One region of the Paenarthrobacter sp. YIM B13468 genome, then DNA from elsewhere that is predicted to be linked to it. Evidence: riboswitches for the same ligand, from Rfam matches in the RefSeq annotation. Region 1 holds a riboswitch; each other region holds the start of a gene.
What was found. A riboswitch is a leader RNA that binds a small molecule or an ion and turns the genes downstream of it on or off. The one in region 1 is predicted to bind thiamine pyrophosphate.

Region 1 (4,207 bases):
ACTGTGACAGTTGGCGCCGTTGTGAATTCCCATAACGGCGCCAACTGCTTTTTGGCGGGGATGTCAGGGCTCTGGACTAGGGTGAATCCATGCACAAGCAGCGCGTAGTCTTCGTCCACGGACTGGGGAGTTTTGGCGCCTCGGCATGGCCCAAGCAGCACGGCATGGCCCTGTCATATGACGCACTGTTCCTCCGCCGGCACGGCTTTGATCCCGTGGCTGAACCCATGGAATCCGACGTAGCTGCGGATGTCGGCATCGTGGTTGCTTCGCTGGTGGATTCTGGTGGCGGCCATGTGGTGGCGCATGAGCAAGGTGCAATCTCCGCCATGCTCGCAGCAGTTGAACGCCCGGACCTGGTGCATTCACTGACACTGGTTGAACCGGCTTGTTTATCCCTGACAGCCGAGCTGCCTGCCACGACATTCCATCGTTCGCTCATGGAACCGCTGTTTGACGTGCGGAACCAGCTTAAGGACGCCGACTACGAACGCGAATACTTCAGGCGTGCTTTTTCGGCCGAAGCCAGCGGGCTGGACACGCCCGAAGCGCGCCGTTCCGCACGCCGCCTCCGGCTGCAGGCACCTCCTTGGGAGGCATCCCTGCACATCGTTCCTGGCGTACCTACCCTTGTCCTTACGGGCGGGTGGGAACCACTGTACGAAGAAATCGCAGGGTACCTGGAGGACACCGGTGCCCTCCGCCGCGTAGCAGCTGGAGGGCACCGGCCCCAGGATTCAGTGGATGGAGACCGGATTATTCGCTCTTTTGTTGCCGATGTTGTCCGGACGAGGTCAGTTAAGGTTTCCTGAAGTCTCCGCCGTCCGGGTAGTGGGAAGCTGCAGCTCAGGCAGGTACACCTTGCCACCCGACGCCAGGAATTCTTCGCTCTTTTCCCGCATGCCGTCGTATATACCGGCAATGGCGGCCTGCGCGTCGGCCGAACCGAACTCGTCCCTGATGTCCTGGCTGATGCGCATCGAGCAGAATTTTGGTCCGCACATCGAGCAGAAGTGCGCGGTCTTGGCAGGTTCGGCGGGAAGTGTTTCGTCGTGGAAGGCTTCTGCGGTAACCGGGTCCAGGGACAGTGCGAACTGGTCGCGCCAACGGAACTCGAACCTGGCCTTGGACAAAGCGTCGTCGCGTTCGTTTGCGCCCGGGTGTCCCTTGGCGAGGTCCGCTGCGTGCGCTGCGATCTTGTACGTGATCACACCGGTCTTCACATCGTCCTTGTTTGGCAGTCCAAGGTGTTCTTTGGGCGTCACGTAGCAGAGCATGGCCGTGCCATAGCGCGCAATTTCCGTTGCACCGATTGCCGATGTGATGTGGTCGTAGCCAGGAGCAACGTCCGTGACCAGCGGTCCCAAGGTGTAGAAGGGGGCACCTTTACAGAGTTCCTGTTGGCGTTCCACGTTCTCGCGGACCAAGTGGAAGGGAATATGCCCGGGTCCTTCAACCATCACCTGCACATCAAATTCCCAAGCGCGCTGGGTCAGCTCGGCAAGCGTATCGAGCTCAGCGAACTGCGCGGCGTCGTTGGCATCGGCTGTGGCGCCGGGACGCAGGCCGTCGCCCAACGAGAAGGCGACGTCGTACTTGGCAAAGATTTCGCAGAGCTCATCAAAATGCGTGTAGAGGAAGTTCTCCTCGTGGTGCGCCAGGCACCACCCCGCCATGATCGAGCCGCCGCGGGAGACGATTCCTGTCACACGGTTTGCCGTCAAGGGCACGTACCGCAGGAGCACTCCGGCGTGGATTGTCATGTAGTCAACGCCCTGTTCGCATTGCTCGATGACGGTATCCCGGAAAATTTCCCACGTGAGCTTGTTGGCTTCGCCGTTGACCTTCTCCAGGGCCTGGTAGATGGGTACAGTGCCGATCGGAACGGGGGAGTTGCGGATGATCCACTCGCGGGTTGTGTGGATGTCGTCGCCAGTGGACAAGTCCATGACGGTGTCGGCACCCCACTGGGTTGCCCATTGCAGCTTGTCAACTTCCTCGGCGATGGAACTGGTGACGGCCGAGTTTCCGATGTTGGCGTTGATTTTGACCAAGAAGGCCTTGCCAATGATCATGGGCTCGGATTCCGGGTGGTTGATGTTGTTGGGAATGATGGCGCGCCCGGCAGCCACTTCGCTGCGTACCAGTTCGACGTCACAATTCTCACGCAGTGCGACAAACTGCATTTCCGGCGTGATGATGCCTTGCTTTGCATAGTGCATCTGGGTGACCGTCTTACCTTCGACGGCGCGGCGGGGCACCGGTTGCGCCCCCTTCCACTCCTGGGATGCTGCACCGCGGCGTACCGCTGATTTGCCGTCGTCGAGCAGGTTCCTCTCCCGCCCGGAATATGCCTCGGTATCTCCCCGGGCTTCGATCCATCCGGTGCGGAACGGTTCCAGGCCCACCACGGGGTCGCTGCCCGGTCCGGCAGTTCGGTATACCTGCAGTGGTTCGTTGGCCTCACCGTTGGGGGAGGGCTCCAACGCAATCTCCGTAACGGGGACCCGGATACCATTTGCCGGGTCTTCCAACCAGGCCAACGAATGGGACTTCAGCGACTGCGTGACGGTTTCCGCCGCTTTTTCGCTGGTGTTGGTCTGGTTTTCGGCAGAGCTGTGCTGTGTTTTGGTGGTGCTCAAAGGATTACTCACTTCCTTCGCCGGCATTACCCGGACAGGTTCAACGGTCGCAGACTGCTTCAGTCCGATCTCAGCCCCTGCAGGGGCCCCCGTGTGGTCGTAGACGAAGCTACCACAGCTCCGATCGGCGTCCCAGTCACACCCGGTCGTGAGGATTGGCCCATGCCTGGCAGATTAGGCTTTTGCCATGGCCAACATCATCGAATTCACCGGTCCTGTGCTTGTCGCAGGAGACGAGCAACGACACGGACTGTGGTCCGTTGATGGCAAACTGACGTTCGACCGTCCCGTTGCCGCGCCCGATTCCACACTGGAGGGGTGGGTCCTTCCTGGTTTTGTAGACGCCCATTGCCATATTGGACTTGGCGTCGGCGGGGCGGTTGATGAGCAAACAACTCTTGCCCAGGCACAGGCGGACCTAAAAGCCGGCACATTGTTGATCCGTGACGCCGGCTCGCCAAGCGATACACGTTGGGTTCAGCGGCGGGAGGACCTCCCACGGCTGCTTCGTGCCGGACGCCACATCGCCCGGAGCCGGCGTTACCTGCGTGGCTTGGGCCACGAAGTGGAGCCGGGCGAGCTGGTGGAGACAGTCCGTAAGGAAGCCCGGGACGGGGACGGTTGGGTGAAACTAGTGGGCGACTGGATCGATCGCGGTGCCGGTGACCTCTCCGCCTCGTTTCCCGCGAACGTCGTAAGGGATGCCATCGCCGCCGCCCACGACGAAGGGGCCAGGGTGACGGCCCACTGCTTCGCTGAAGACACCATTGATGACATGCTCGACGCCGGGATTGACTGCATTGAGCATGCAACCGGCCTTTTGCCCCGGCATATTCCCCGCCTGGTGGAGCAGTCTGTCCCGATTGTTCCTACGTTGGTAAACATCGCGACTTTTCCGGATATCGCCGCCCAGGCCGCACCTAAGTTTCCGGTCTATGCCGAGCACATGACCCGGCTTTGGGAGCGGCGCCGAGAACGGGTGCTGGAGGCCTACCAAGCCGGTGTTTCCATCTATGCGGGAACTGACGCAGGGAGCGTGATCAAGCACGGCAGGATCGCTGACGAAATGAAGGAACTGCACGACGCCGGCCTGCCGCCCACTGCCGTTCTGGGCGCCGCCACATGGGGCGCACGGAAGTGGCTCGGAGCCGAGGGCATCAGCGAAGGGGCAAGTGCCGACGTCGTGCTGTGCCGGGATGATCCCAGGAAGAACCTCGCAACTGTGGCAAGCCTGAAGCATGTAGTCCTGCGCGGAAAACTGGTCTACTAGGAATAAATTGAAGCTTCAAGTAATTTAGATAAGTAGAACGTGCCGAAGGGCGGCCATCTATGAACCGGGAGCTTCACATGACGACGATATCCAACCAGGATCTCCTTCCTGCCGAACTCACCATGGGCACCGTCATGCTCAAGGTCGGCGATATGAGGGTAATGAGTGACTACTATCAGCGTGCCTTGGGCTTGGAGATCGTGGCCGAGCAGGATGGCGGGCTGTACCTCGGGCGCTTGGGCAAGCCTGTAGTCCACCTCGCTCCCGCTGCCGGCCTGCAGATTCCAGGCCGTGG
Region 2 (4,207 bases), on a different contig from region 1:
ACCTGAACAACCTGGTGTTGCTCGTGGCGCTCGCGGTGATCGGCTTCGTAGGCTCCGTAACTTTTGCCCGATTTGTAGCAGATCGGAGGGATCAGGGCAATGACTCCTGAAGCCACCGGTGTGGATGCCGTGATCGACGTAGTGACGGCAGTGTTTCTTGTGGTGGGTGCCCTCATGTCGCTCGGGGCCGCAATTGGCCTCCTGCGGTTCCCCGATCTCATGAGCCGCATGCACGCGGCAACCAAACCGCAGGTCCTGGGTCTTTTCCTCATGCTCGCGGCCATGGGCCTGCAAATGCGTACATGGTGGGTCTGGCCGGTTCTCGTGGTGGCCTGGATTTTCCAGCTACTCACTGCACCGGTCTCCGCACACATGGTGGGCCGCTCTGCTTACCGAACCAAGCATGGGCACCGCGAACTGCTCACCAAGGATGAGCTTGAAGCGGTTGTCCAAAGGGCGGCCGGCGACGGTTCCACCCCGGACGCTTAGAACAACGCGGGGTCACTTACGCACCCTCCCGACGGCGGTGAGGGAGCCTAAGTGACCCCGCGTTGGAATGCCTATGCGCGGCCTAGACGATATCTTGCGTCTTGGCGAAGCGGGCGATGGCACGCTGGGTGCCACGGCTCGCGAAAACCTGGATGAGCGTGCTGACGAAGGCCGAAATCAGCGCGAACGACAAGGCAGAGCGGAGGCTCGTTTCCATATCGTCGTGGCCTGTGGGCGGCTTGTTACCCGTGGCCTTTTCCCAGCCCTTGTTGACCAACTTGGTGCCGACGAATCCGGCTGCAAGGCTTACTCCTGCACCCAGCAGCTTGAAAAAGAGGTTCATGCCCCCAGCCTAGCCTCACATCCCGGTGGGGTGGGACTAGCGACGGTTTTCCCGTTCTTTGAGGAAAGCTGCCATGGAACCGCGTGGTGCAAGGACAGGGACAACATCGTGTTCGGCTTCCCAGACGGCATCTACGGTTCCGAGACCGGCAATTTCCTTGAGCAGGTAATACGTGGGTGGCATCAGCTGCAATTGACCGGCTGCCTCGGCCGCCAGGATCCCATCCACCGGCATCCAGAGTGATTGCCACGCTTCCGTGGTTTGGTGCTGGGGTGCTGCTTCCGGAGCAGGCTTGGCTACATAGAAGTACGTGTCGAAGCGCTTGGGCATGTCCGTCGGCGTGACCCAGTTGGCCCAGGGACGAAGGTCTGAGGCATTAAGGCGAAGCCCGGCCTCCTCCCAAACCTCGCGCAGGGCTGCGGTGAGAACCATGCCTGACTTTGCCGGGGCTTGTTCGGGATCGACGGCGATCGAGCTGAGGTTCCAGTCTGCGGCATGCCGTTCCAGCAGCTCAGCCGGATATTCCCATCCATCCTGGTCGGCGGCATCAACCCGGCCTCCCGGAAAGACCACCATGCCGGCGGCGAAGTCCATGGTGCCAACCCTGTGCTGGACGAAGGCTTCGAGGCCGCCCGGAGTGTCGCGGAGCAGGATAACGCTCGCAGCCAGCCGCGGCTCGGGAACCGGGTTGTCCGTAATGGGATGGTTCGTCATGAAATGCCCCTTTGCCGCGTCGATTCTGCTGGATCATTGTCTCAGGTCTGGTTGCGGGGCCTGGTGTGCGTGCCAAGTCGTGAGATTGGGGCGCAGAGCGGGCCCCGCAACGCAAGGAAAGGCCAGCCAACCGCTTTGTGACCAACCCCAGCGCGCACGAACACCTACAGGTGTAAACTGAACCACGCCCATAAGGGCAGATTAATAACGACAGGGGAGCGCCGCCGTCGGACCTTGCAGAGATGCAGGAGACGCGAGGGCGCTGAGAGTGCGGACAGCCGCAGACCCTCGAACCTGATCCGGTTAGTACCGGCGCAAGGGAGTCGAGCTTCTCAGAGTGTCCGGATCCGGGCGGCCAAGGCTGGCCGGGGGTTTCCGGGGAGCACTTTCCCCTCCTGTACCTCAGGAGGCAGAAAAATGACCACGGCAAGCGTGAAGAAAACCAGTTATAACTGGCGTGTTGTAGACATCGTGGTGGCAGCTTTGATTGCCATCGCCGGCGGCGTGATCTTCTGGGCCTGGTCCCAGGGCGCCGCAATCGTATCCATCCCCATGAACGCCACGTATCCTCCGCTCACCGGTTTGATCGCCGGTGGCTGGATGATCCCGGCCGTCCTGGGCATGCTCATCATCCGCAAGCCGGGCGCTGCCCTGTTCTGCGAAGCCGTCGCCGCAACCGGCGAACTCATCATGGGTTCCCAGTACGGCACCACCGTCCTCATCTCCGGCATCCTCCAGGGACTGGGTGCGGAACTCGTCTTCGCTGCGTTCCGGTACAGGAAGTTCGACCTGTCCGCTGCACTCCTCGCGGGTGCGGGCTCGGGCCTCTTCTGCGGTCTCAACGATTCCTTCCTGCCTTGGGGCTGGAACATCGCCTACGAAGCAATCGACAAGCTGGCCTACATCGCCTTCACCACGCTCTCCGGTGCGATCATCGCCGGCGCGCTGTCCTGGGTTGCCACCCGCGGGCTGGCCAAGACCGGCGTCCTGAGCTCCTTCGCGTCGCGCAAGGCTGCTTCGGAGCCCGTCTTCAACTAATGCCTGCCACGCAAAGCAGCAACCACGTGCGGCCTGCCGCCATCCACGCCCAAGGGTGGGGATGGCGGCATGCCGGGCGGTCCACACCTGCCATCCAGGACCTCGACCTCCGGATCGAGCCCGGCGAGCGTGTGCTGTTGCTGGGTCCATCGGGCGCAGGGAAATCGACACTTCTCCATGCCCTCGCCGGTGTGCTGGGTGATGAGGAAGAGGATTCCGACGAGACCGGCTCGCTGTTGATCGACGGCGTCGCTCCCCGCGAACAGCGCGGCCGCGCAGGTCTGATGCAGCAGGATCCGGAAACCCAGGTAGTGCTCTCCCGTGTGGGTGACGACGTCGCGTTTGGCGCCGAAAACCTTGCCGTTCCCCGGGATGAAATTTGGGCCCGCGTCCATGAAGCGCTCGACGACGTTGGGTTGCGCACCGCTGCAGGCGGCGGTCTGGCGCTGGATCACCCGACGGCGGCACTCTCCGGCGGGCAGAAGCAGCGCCTTGCGTTGGCCGGCATCCTGGCGATGCGGCCCGGGCTGATCCTGCTCGACGAACCTACGGCCAACCTGGATCCAGTGGGTGTGCTTGAGGTCCGGGACGCCGTGGAGCGATGCCTGGACAAGACCGGTGCCACTTTGGTTGTCGTGGAACACCGTGTGTCCGTGTGGAAGGACCTGGTGGACAGGATCGTGGTCCTCCAGCCCCCTTCGGCTGGGGGCGGCGTGCTCCTGGACGGCCCCCCAGATCAGGTGCTCACAGAGGCACGGACCATGTTGATGGCAGCGGGAGTGTGGGTGCCGGGGTACGTTCCGGCTACTCGCGCCCGCAGGACCGCAACTCAGGAAACGGGCGGCCATGAATCCACCGCCCAGTTCCTCCTCGTGGCGCAGGACCTGGCTGTTTCCCGTGAGAAGCCTCGCCGTCGCCGGTTCAAAACCATCCCACCCGTTCCCGTGCAATCGGGTATCAGTGCACAAGTACGGGCTGGCCAGGCACTTACCATCACAGGTCCGAACGGTGCAGGGAAGTCCACCTTTGCACTCACATTGGCCGGACTTCTGGCGCCAGTGGACGGCAAGGTGAGTGCCGCCGTCGAGCTTTCCGAGGGCGCTGGAATCGACCCGTTCAAGTGGAAGGCGGATCAGCTGATTTCGCGCATTGGCACCGTGTTCCAGGAACCGGAGCACCAGTTCGTAACGGGCAAGGTCCTGGACGAGCTGATGTTCGGACCCAAGCATCTGGGGCACGGTGAAGAACGCGTGGATGAATTGGTGGAGCGTTTGCGGCTCACGCATTTGGTGGACGCGAACCCTTACACCTTGTCCGGTGGGGAGAAGCGCCGGTTGTCAGTGGCCACGGTCCTCGCGGCCCATCCTAAGGTGCTGGTGCTGGACGAGCCCACGTTCGGCCAGGACGCCAACACCTGGGCAGAGTTGGCATCGTTCCTGTCCGAACTGCTCGACGCCGGAACGGCCGTTGTGTCCGTGACGCATGACGAAGAATTCAGTGCGGTCCTTGGCGGCACGGAGCTCCGGCTGGATCCGGCGACGCCGCGCGTGCCTGACTCACAGAGCGAGTCAGCCCGCCAGGAAGCCGGTGCCGCATGAGGGACGCCTTGAACCTGCGCGGCAA
Region 3 (4,207 bases), on a different contig from region 1:
TTGAGGGCCAACCGCGCCGGATCGAGAATGCGCTGAAGTCCGGCGATTCCGTCCTGGTGCAGGTTACCAAGGACCCCGTTGGCCATAAGGGCGCCCGCCTCACCAGCCAGATTTCCCTTCCGGGCCGCTACCTTGTGTACGTGCCGGGCGGTTCCATGACCGGTATCTCGCGCAAACTGCCCGACGTCGAACGCAACCGCCTCAAGCGCATCCTCAAGGACCGCTTGCCGGAGAACGCCGGCGTCATTGTGCGCACGGCCGCAGAGGGTGCTTCCGAGGAAGAACTGACGCACGACATCAACCGTTTGCGCGCGCAGTGGGAAGGCATTGAAGGGCAGGCGTCCTCCACCAAGGTGCTGGCCCCGGAATTGCTCTACGGCGAGCCTGACCTGACCATCAAGGTGGTCCGGGATGTCTTCAATGAAGACTTCTCCAAGCTGATCGTTTCCGGCGACGACGCGTGGGACACCATTGAGGCTTACGTCACCTACGTTGCTCCCGACTTGGTGGGCCGCCTTGAGAAGTGGACCAAGGACCAGGACATCTTTGCTGCCTGGCGGATCGACGAGCAGATCCACAAGGCACTGGAGCGCAAGGTTTTCCTGCCGTCTGGTGGTTCCCTTGTCATCGACCGCACCGAAGCCATGACCGTGGTGGACGTCAACACAGGTAAGTTCACCGGCAGCGGTGGAAACCTGGAAGAAACCGTCACCAAGAACAACCTTGAAGCGGCCGAGGAAGTAGTTCGCCAGCTGCGCCTGCGCGATATCGGTGGCATCATCGTCATCGACTTCATCGATATGGTCCTCGAATCGAACCGTGACCTGGTGCTCCGCCGATTGGTGGAATGCCTGGGCCGTGACCGCACCAAGCACCAAGTGGCCGAAGTGACGTCGCTGGGCCTGGTGCAGATGACGCGCAAGCGCATGGGCACAGGCCTGCTTGAGGTGTTTGGTGAGCAGTGCGAGCACTGTGCCGGGCGTGGTGTCGTCACCCATGACGAGCCCGTGGAACACCGACGCGCCAACGTTGTTGCTGCCGAGCACCACCGTCCGCACGCAGAACCCCAACAGCCTGCCGCGCGCACTGATCGTAAGCGTCGCCGTGGGAAAGGTGGGGGAGCGGCAATGGCCGAAGTGCCCCCTACGCTCCACAGCACGCCTGCCGCCCCCGCGGCTCCGGCGCCCACGGAGTCCGTGGACCCGGTCCGCCAGGCCAAGGCTGAGGCCACCAGGGCAGCTCTTGCCACCATCGCCGCTGCGGCGCATGCCGCGCACTTGCACGATGATGAGGTTCACCGTGCGGAGGAGCAAGCCCGCGCAGCAGGCCAGCAGGCTCACACGGATGAATCCGCCCCTGAAGCTACACCCGGCGATGCCGGGGTACCGGCTGCACGTGATGCCGCCAGTCATGACGCTGCGGTTCGGGAAGCACGCTCCACCCCAGTTCTGCGTTTCGGTGGCGAAGAAGTGGCTCTTCCGTTTGTGGAACACCACGAGGAACCACCTGCCGGTAAGCCGGCCATGAGCCTGGACCTGTTGGCAGAGGCATTTTCGCACCTCGGTGCTGCACCGGCTGCGGAGGAAGAAGCGACGGCTGCGGTTTCCGAACCTGCGACTGCTTCCGCGGTTTCCCCGGCCAGTTCTCCTGCTGTCACTGAGGATGAGCACGATCATTCATCGCGTTCCCGTGGCCGTCGCGGCCGAAGGAACCGCAGTGCCAGCAGGGCGCAGGGTGCCGCCAACGAAACCAGTGTGGAACATCACGACGTAACTGCTGCCGCCGCAGGTGGATCGGCCCATGAGGCCAAGGCGCCAGCAGCAGAAGAGCCTGCCAAAAAGAAGGTAGCTGACGAGCCCATCATCCTTGGGGTGGGAGTGCCTGCTTCCGAGTTGTAAGCACGGCACACACCACTAAGCAGTGACATGGTCGTAGGGCAATAAGAGTCCCGCAGCATCCGTTTACGGCGGATGCTGCGGGACTTTTTTGTTGCTGCCAGTCACATCCATTCCCGGAGGCCGTCCGGTTCCCGGGCCGGCGGGCTTACGGGCTACGCTAGGAAACTGACACGGGGTGCCGGGCACTGGGCCTGGCTGAGATCCAGACCCGTTGAACCTGTCCGGTTAGCACCGGCGAAGGGATGTCCACCATGGCTTCATCGTCGAATTCCGCCGTCTACCCCGTTGGTATCGGAGCAGTTCCGGCCCGGCCACATCCGCGTGTGCTCAGCATTGCAGGCTCGGATCCTTCTGGCGGCGCCGGAATCCAGGCAGACCTGAAGAGCATCGCAGCGCACGGTGGCTATGGCATGGCTGCCATTACGGCTTTGACGGCCCAGAACACCCTGGGCGTCAGCGCTGTTCATGTTCCGCCCGTGGAGTTCCTCCGTCAGCAACTGGACGCGATCAGTAGCGATATTGACATTGATGCGGTCAAGATCGGGATGTTGGGTGACGCGGCCGTCATCGACGAAGTCCGCAGTTGGCTCGAAGAGGTGCGTCCCGCCGTCGTGGTCCTTGACCCGGTGATGGTAGCCACCAGCGGCGACCGTCTTCTGCATGAGACCGCCGAAGCATCTCTGCGCAGCCTCTTGCCGTTGGCGGATCTCATCACCCCAAACCTTCCCGAACTGGCGATGTTGTTAGGTGAGCCAGAAGCCCCGGACTGGGCGACGGCGCTTGACCAAGGCAAGCGACTGGCTGCTGAGTGCGGAACGACCGTTTTGTTGAAGGGTGGCCACTTGGCAGGAAACGACTGTCCGGATGCGCTGGTCAACACGAGCGGTTTGCTGCGCCAGGACGTCATCGAGGTGCCGGGGACCCGAGTGGATACCAGGAACAGCCACGGAACAGGGTGCTCGCTTTCCTCGGCATTGGCCACGGTCCAAGCCCGCACGGACGATTGGGAGGCATCGCTCCGCGAGGTCAAGCCGTGGCTGCTGCAGGCCCTCGCGACGGCCGACGGCCTCAAGGTAGGCAAGGGTAGCGGGCCGGTCCACCACTTCCATCACCTGGAGCCAGCGCTGAATCCTGCCGGGAAATCCGGCGACTTTGCCGCGCGGCTGTGGGCCGAAGCTGTACCTGAATTGGAGGCAATATACGGCCTCGCTTTCATTCAGGGCCTGCAGTCGGGGCGCCTGCCGGAGCCCCAGTTCAATTACTACCTCGCCCAGGACGCCATCTACCTGAACGGCTATTCCCGGGTTTTGGCGCGTGCGGGTGCGCTTGCCCCCACGGAAGAAGAACAGCTCTTCTGGGCAAAATCATCGCAACTCTGCCTTGAGGTGGAGTCCGAACTCCACCGGGACTGGCTGAGCACGCGTCCGGCTTCAACAGAAACCGGACCCGTGACAAGGTCGTACGTGGACCACCTGCTGGCGACATCGGCTTCGGGCAGTTACGCCGTTTTGCTGGCGGCAATCCTGCCTTGCTACTGGCTGTACGCGGAGGTAGGGCAGCAACTTCACGCGGCGTATGTCCAAGCAGGCGCTCGCAGCGACCACCCTTGTGCCGCATGGCTGAAGACATACGCGGACGAGGAGTTTGCTGCCGCAACCCGGAAGGCGATCGACTTTACCGATGCTGCGGCAGCTGGCGCCTCTGCGCAGGAACGCAAGGCCATGGTTGAGGCCTTCGCCCAGTCCTGCCGCTACGAAACGGCCTTCTTCGATGCCCCCAGGCTCTTCGCCTAAGCAGGGTTTCCGAGGTTGCCGAGTGGAACAAATCCACAAAGCTCCAGCGCGTCGCGGGCCAAACCGCAGTATCACCGTGCAAATCCTGTAGGCTGTATGGGCACGGTGCCGGGAGAGTCCGTTACAACTGGTGGCGCAAGTCACTCGATAGCCTCCGGACCCGGCCTCATTTGCAGCTGAAGGTCAAACTAGCGTAATCTTGATCTTCGGTGCTTACGCCAACACTTGGGTTATGCCCCTTGGAATTGTTCATGGGATGACTCGCGGGCTTCGATCTGAAGTCCACGGCGTTGAGGCACAGCGCGAACCAAGCCTGATTCCGGTTCAAGGTTCCGCACGCAAATTTAGTAAGAAACGTCGAGAGAAGTGAGTACCCAAGTGGTGTACGCGATTGTCCGCGCAGGCGGCCGCCAAGAAAAAGTTTCCGTTGGAGACTACGTAACGCTGAACCGCGTCCCCGGTGGAGCCGGCAGCACGCTTGAGCTGCCCGCCTTGCTCCTGGTTGACGGCGACAAG
Region 4 (4,207 bases), 370 kb from region 1:
GGCGAAGACCTTGAAGCCACAGTTCACCAGCTGTTCCGTTGCCTCCACGAGTTCCACCGCGTCCGGAAGGAGCGTATGTTCATCGGCGATGACTTCCAGCTTCACCCAGTCCGTCTCCAGCGCCTCCCGGGCGAGTTCTGCGGTCATCACTGCGTCCTTGGCAGTAAAACAGCCAGCGGTGTTGGGCAGGACCCGGATGTTGTGATCCAGCAGGAGTTGAAACAGTGAACCTGTCTCGGCCGGTGAGTATCGCCGCATTGCCACAGTGGTCAGTTCCGTTCCTGACGCCAGGAGGGCTGCTCCCAGCCCATCCAGACTCGGCGCACCACCGGTACCCATGATCAGGCGGGAGCCGAATTCGACGCCGTCGATCACTAAAGCATCAGTGCGGATCTCAGTATTTGCTGCGGTCATTTTTCAGCCTCCCTGGACTGCGGTCACGAGTTCGAGTTCGTCTCCATCGGCGAGCGCAGTCGCTGCCCATTGGCTGCGCGGCACTACCTCGGAATTACGTGCGACGGCGACACCCAGCTTGCCGCCGTCGGCTGCCTGTCCCCGGTGGTCCAGGACGCGGCCTGTGATGGCGCTGACCAGCGTGCTGACTGATGCGTCGTCCGCCACGGCGTGGTCGGAGCCGTTGAGTTTGATGTTCATGGTGTGTCCTTGATTGCTGGTTGGAGGCGGTGATCCCGCGTTGCCGTGAATCGATCGGGCCCGAAAATGGACCATCGGGGGTCGGCTGAGCCGCTGATCAGCCCGCCTACGATTTTGGCGGCCACAGGCGTCAATAGGACGCCGTGGCGGAAGAACCCGGTTGCGATCACGAGACCGTCGATAGTGCCTTCGGGCCCAGTAACGCGTCCCAGTAATGGTGCGTTGTCAGGAGTCCCGGGCCGTGCGCGGGCTGTCGCTTCCAACAGTTCCAGTTCCGCCACTGCAGGCACCAACACCTGTGCATCCCGCAGCAGTTGATAGACGCCACCGGCGGACACTGCATTGGTGGATGCCGATAGTCCGTCCTCGCGCTGGGTGGCTCCAATCACCACCGTGCCATCATCCCGGGGCACGATGTAGACCGGCACCCCGCGGACCATGCCCCGGACGGTGGATGTGATCAGGGGCTGGAGGTGTTGGGGAACGCGCAGCCTGAGAATGTCGCCGTAAACGGGCCGCAGGGGCAGATTGAGGCCCTCGGGGAGATTGCCGATCCTTGCTGCATCCAGCCCGCAGGCCACTACAGTCTCCGAAGCCAAAACGACGACGCCGGAGTCCGTTTTGGTGCCGGGATGCAGTTCCACCCCGGAGACCCGGTCCCCATCCCAGAGCAACCGGGATGCTTGGAACGGCAGGGCGAAACCGTCTTCAGCCCCGGAAACCCACGTTGCATCACTTGGTCCGTGGGCCGACAATCCTTCCAGGAGGCATCGTGCAAGGCGCCGAGGATCCACCTGGTGATCGGCTGGTATGTCGAAGGCACAGGAGATCTGTGGGCTCAGCAGAGGCTCACGCTCACGCGCTTCCCGCAATGACACGGGCTCCACGTGCAGCCCCGCGGCCTGCTGCACGATGCGGAGGTCTGCCAGCGCGCGACGGTCCGCGGCGTCGGCACCAACGGCAATGGTCGACGTCGTGCGGTATCCGGTGGCTGATTCGCTGCCCTGGACGCTCCGGATGAAAGCGGGCCACAGTTGCGAGGATTCCAGCATGAGTTCCAGGAGGTCTTCCTCCTGGTAGTGGAGCTCACTCACCGGAGCCAGCATCCCGGCGGCAGCGAACGTCGCACCCGATGCAGGGGTGGGATCAATGAGGACCACGGAGCGGCCCTGGCGGCGGGCTTCGTGCGCGATGCCAAGGCCAATGATGCCGCCACCAATCACGGCCACATCTGCATGCAAGGGGTTTTGGCGGGATTCTGCCATATGTTTCCTTCCCTACGCCGGTATTAGCCGGATCAGGTCAAGCGGTCGGCGCTGAAGCCCTCTCAGCCGGACGGTCATATGACGCTGTCACGGCTCCCGCAGTACGTGCCCAGTTTAGAGGAACTACTCTGGTTTCCATGACCCAGCATGATGTCCACACCACTGCCCGTCTCTACTTGTGCACCGATGCCCGCAAACGGCAGGGCGATTTTGAAGACTTCGTCGACGCCGCGTTTGAGGGCGGCGTAGACATCATCCAGCTTCGCGACAAGACGCTCGAGGCCGCCGAAGAGCTTGAGGTCCTGGAGGTTCTGCACGACGTTGCCCAACGGCACGGTCGGCTGTGGGCCGTCAACGACCGCGCCGATGTTGCCAGTATTTCCGGGGCTCCGGTGTTCCATATCGGGCAAAAGGACATCCCCCTGCGCGCCGCACGTCACCTCCTCCACGACCGCACCGTGATCGGCCTCTCCACCCATACGCCGGAGCAGGTTGACGCCGCCATAACGGCGTCCCCTGGCAGGAGTGGGTTGGATTATTTCTGTGTTGGTCCGGTGTGGGCAACGCCCACAAAGCCTGGTCGTGACGCAGTTGGGCTGGACCTGGTCACATATGCCGCGGAAGCCGTAAAACGCGCAGACGAGGAAACGGTTGGTGGCGTGCTGCTCCCCTGGTTCGCAATCGGTGGCATCGACCTCAGCAACGTTGAAGAGGTGGTTGCCGCGGGAGCGAGCCGGATCGTCGTCGTACGGGCCATCACTGAAGCGGAGGACCCGACGGCGGCAGCCAAGGCGCTGCTGGGAGCCCTCGACGCCGGCTAGACAGTCGGCTCGGACTTGGGCGGCGGCTAGGGCGGGTCGAACCCTAAGCCGTCAGTCCAAGCCCCGACATCCGGCGCCCGTGCCGCTCGGCAAGCTCAGCCGTGAGTGCCCTGACTGCTGCCCGGGCATCCCCTCCGGCCTTCAGGAGCGGTCCCAGGTCGGGATGTTCCATGCCGACTCGTTGGGCTTGCGTAAGTGCCTCACCGACAAGACGGCGACCCCACAAAGCCAGTCGCGATGACAGGCGCGGGTCATCCGCCAGTGCGCGCCGCAGGAGGATACGGAGCACTTCCGTGGCTTGGTCGGCGGAGGCAACCTTCTGGACAAAGAGTTGCGTCCCGGCATCAAGGAATGAGGCGACCATGCGGTAGAAGTCCGAAGACACGGTGTCGATCACATACGCCTTCATGACGGATTCAAACCAGTCCGCTGGCCTCGTTCGCTCATGGAAGTGGTCAAACGAACGCTGGAACGGAAGCATGGCCTCTTCGGCGTCGAGTCCCATCTCCGAGAGCCGGCTGCTGATCATGGCGAAGTTTCCGTAGGCACCCACAGCGATCTTCGCCAGCACTGCCCTGTCATGGAGCGTGGGAGCGTACCGGGAGTCGAAAGACAGCCGGCCAAACGCCGAGAGCTCGCCGTATGCCATGGCTCCCAACAGCTCCGAGGAGAGGCGCTGGACACGAGCATTATCGTCCAAGGAAGTGCTCATGGTCCAAGACTATCCAGCGATTTCGGGCTAACCTGATTTTCGTGTCACATCATCGGATTTCGCCCAACGTCGACGACTCGTCGGACCAGCTCGCGGAGGCATTTGCAGCCCTCCGGACCGAACTGGAGCTCCCGGGCGAGTATCCGGCCGAAGCCGTGGCGGAAGCCCGGAAAGCAGTAGAAAACCACACGCTGCCGGACCGTGACCTCAGGGACATTCCGTTTGTGACCATCGATCCAGCCACGTCCACCGACCTGGACCAAGCGGTATTCATTGAACGTGCCGGTGACGGTTACAAAGTCCTCTACGCAATCGCGGACGTGCCATCCTTTGTGGCTCCCGGCGGGGCGCTCGATGCCGAAACCCGGCAACGGGGACAAACGTTTTACGCTCCTGACGGGAGGATCCCTCTGCACCCGGAGGTTATCAGCGAAAACGCAGGAAGCCTGCTGGCTGGCCAAGACTGCAGCGCTTTCGTGTGGGCCTTCGAACTGGACCACAACGCGGAGGTATCCACCACGTCCGTGGCCCGTGGCACTGTCCGTAGTCGCGCCAAGCTCAGTTACAAAGGTGCTCAGGAACTGATCGATGCCGGCACAGCCCCAGCGGTCCTTGAGCTCCTTAAGGAGGTTGGCCTGAAGCGCGTTGAACTGGAACGACTCCGCGGTGGCGCCAACCTGAACATGCCGGAGCAGGAAATCGTCCAGGCGACCGGTGGCGGGGGCTACAGGATTGTGGCCGCGCCGTCCCTGCCT

Region 2: linked by a shared signal. The riboswitch ahead of ACFX4T_RS18820 (ECF transporter S component) and the one ahead of thiC (phosphomethylpyrimidine synthase ThiC) in region 1 are both predicted to bind thiamine pyrophosphate.
Region 3: linked by a shared signal. The riboswitch ahead of ACFX4T_RS07585 (bifunctional hydroxymethylpyrimidine kinase/phosphomethylpyrimidine kinase) and the one ahead of thiC (phosphomethylpyrimidine synthase ThiC) in region 1 are both predicted to bind thiamine pyrophosphate.
Region 4: linked by a shared signal. The riboswitch ahead of ACFX4T_RS00155 (FAD-dependent oxidoreductase) and the one ahead of thiC (phosphomethylpyrimidine synthase ThiC) in region 1 are both predicted to bind thiamine pyrophosphate.

Annotation. Positions count from the first base shown of each region.
Region 1 is NZ_JBHZPI010000001.1:399,242-403,448, forward strand. It holds gene ACFX4T_RS01790 (alpha/beta fold hydrolase) at 90-812, shown strand; gene thiC (phosphomethylpyrimidine synthase ThiC) at 795-2,642, opposite strand; TPP riboswitch at 2,638-2,745, opposite strand; gene ACFX4T_RS01800 (amidohydrolase family protein) at 2,830-3,912, shown strand; gene ACFX4T_RS01805 (VOC family protein) at 3,990-4,207, shown strand, end outside.
Region 2 is NZ_JBHZPI010000021.1:69,074-73,280, forward strand. It holds gene ACFX4T_RS18800 (monovalent cation/H+ antiporter complex subunit F) at 1-110, shown strand, start outside; gene mnhG (monovalent cation/H(+) antiporter subunit G) at 100-489, shown strand; gene ACFX4T_RS18810 (DUF4235 domain-containing protein) at 572-832, opposite strand; gene ACFX4T_RS18815 (NUDIX domain-containing protein) at 869-1,546, opposite strand; TPP riboswitch at 1,749-1,885, shown strand; gene ACFX4T_RS18820 (ECF transporter S component) at 1,964-2,584, shown strand; gene ACFX4T_RS18825 (ABC transporter ATP-binding protein) at 2,584-4,182, shown strand; gene ACFX4T_RS18830 (energy-coupling factor transporter transmembrane protein EcfT) at 4,179-4,207, shown strand, end outside.
Region 3 is NZ_JBHZPI010000006.1:20,045-24,251, forward strand. It holds gene ACFX4T_RS07580 (Rne/Rng family ribonuclease) at 1-1,898, shown strand, start outside; TPP riboswitch at 2,060-2,158, shown strand; gene ACFX4T_RS07585 (bifunctional hydroxymethylpyrimidine kinase/phosphomethylpyrimidine kinase) at 2,150-3,691, shown strand; gene rplU (50S ribosomal protein L21) at 4,070-4,207, shown strand, end outside.
Region 4 is NZ_JBHZPI010000001.1:26,015-30,221, reverse strand. It holds gene ACFX4T_RS00165 (thiazole synthase) at 1-414, opposite strand, end outside; gene thiS (sulfur carrier protein ThiS) at 418-654, opposite strand; gene ACFX4T_RS00155 (FAD-dependent oxidoreductase) at 651-1,919, opposite strand; TPP riboswitch at 1,912-2,029, opposite strand; gene thiE (thiamine phosphate synthase) at 2,057-2,740, shown strand; gene ACFX4T_RS00145 (ferritin-like fold-containing protein) at 2,784-3,452, opposite strand; gene ACFX4T_RS00140 (RNB domain-containing ribonuclease) at 3,494-4,207, shown strand, end outside.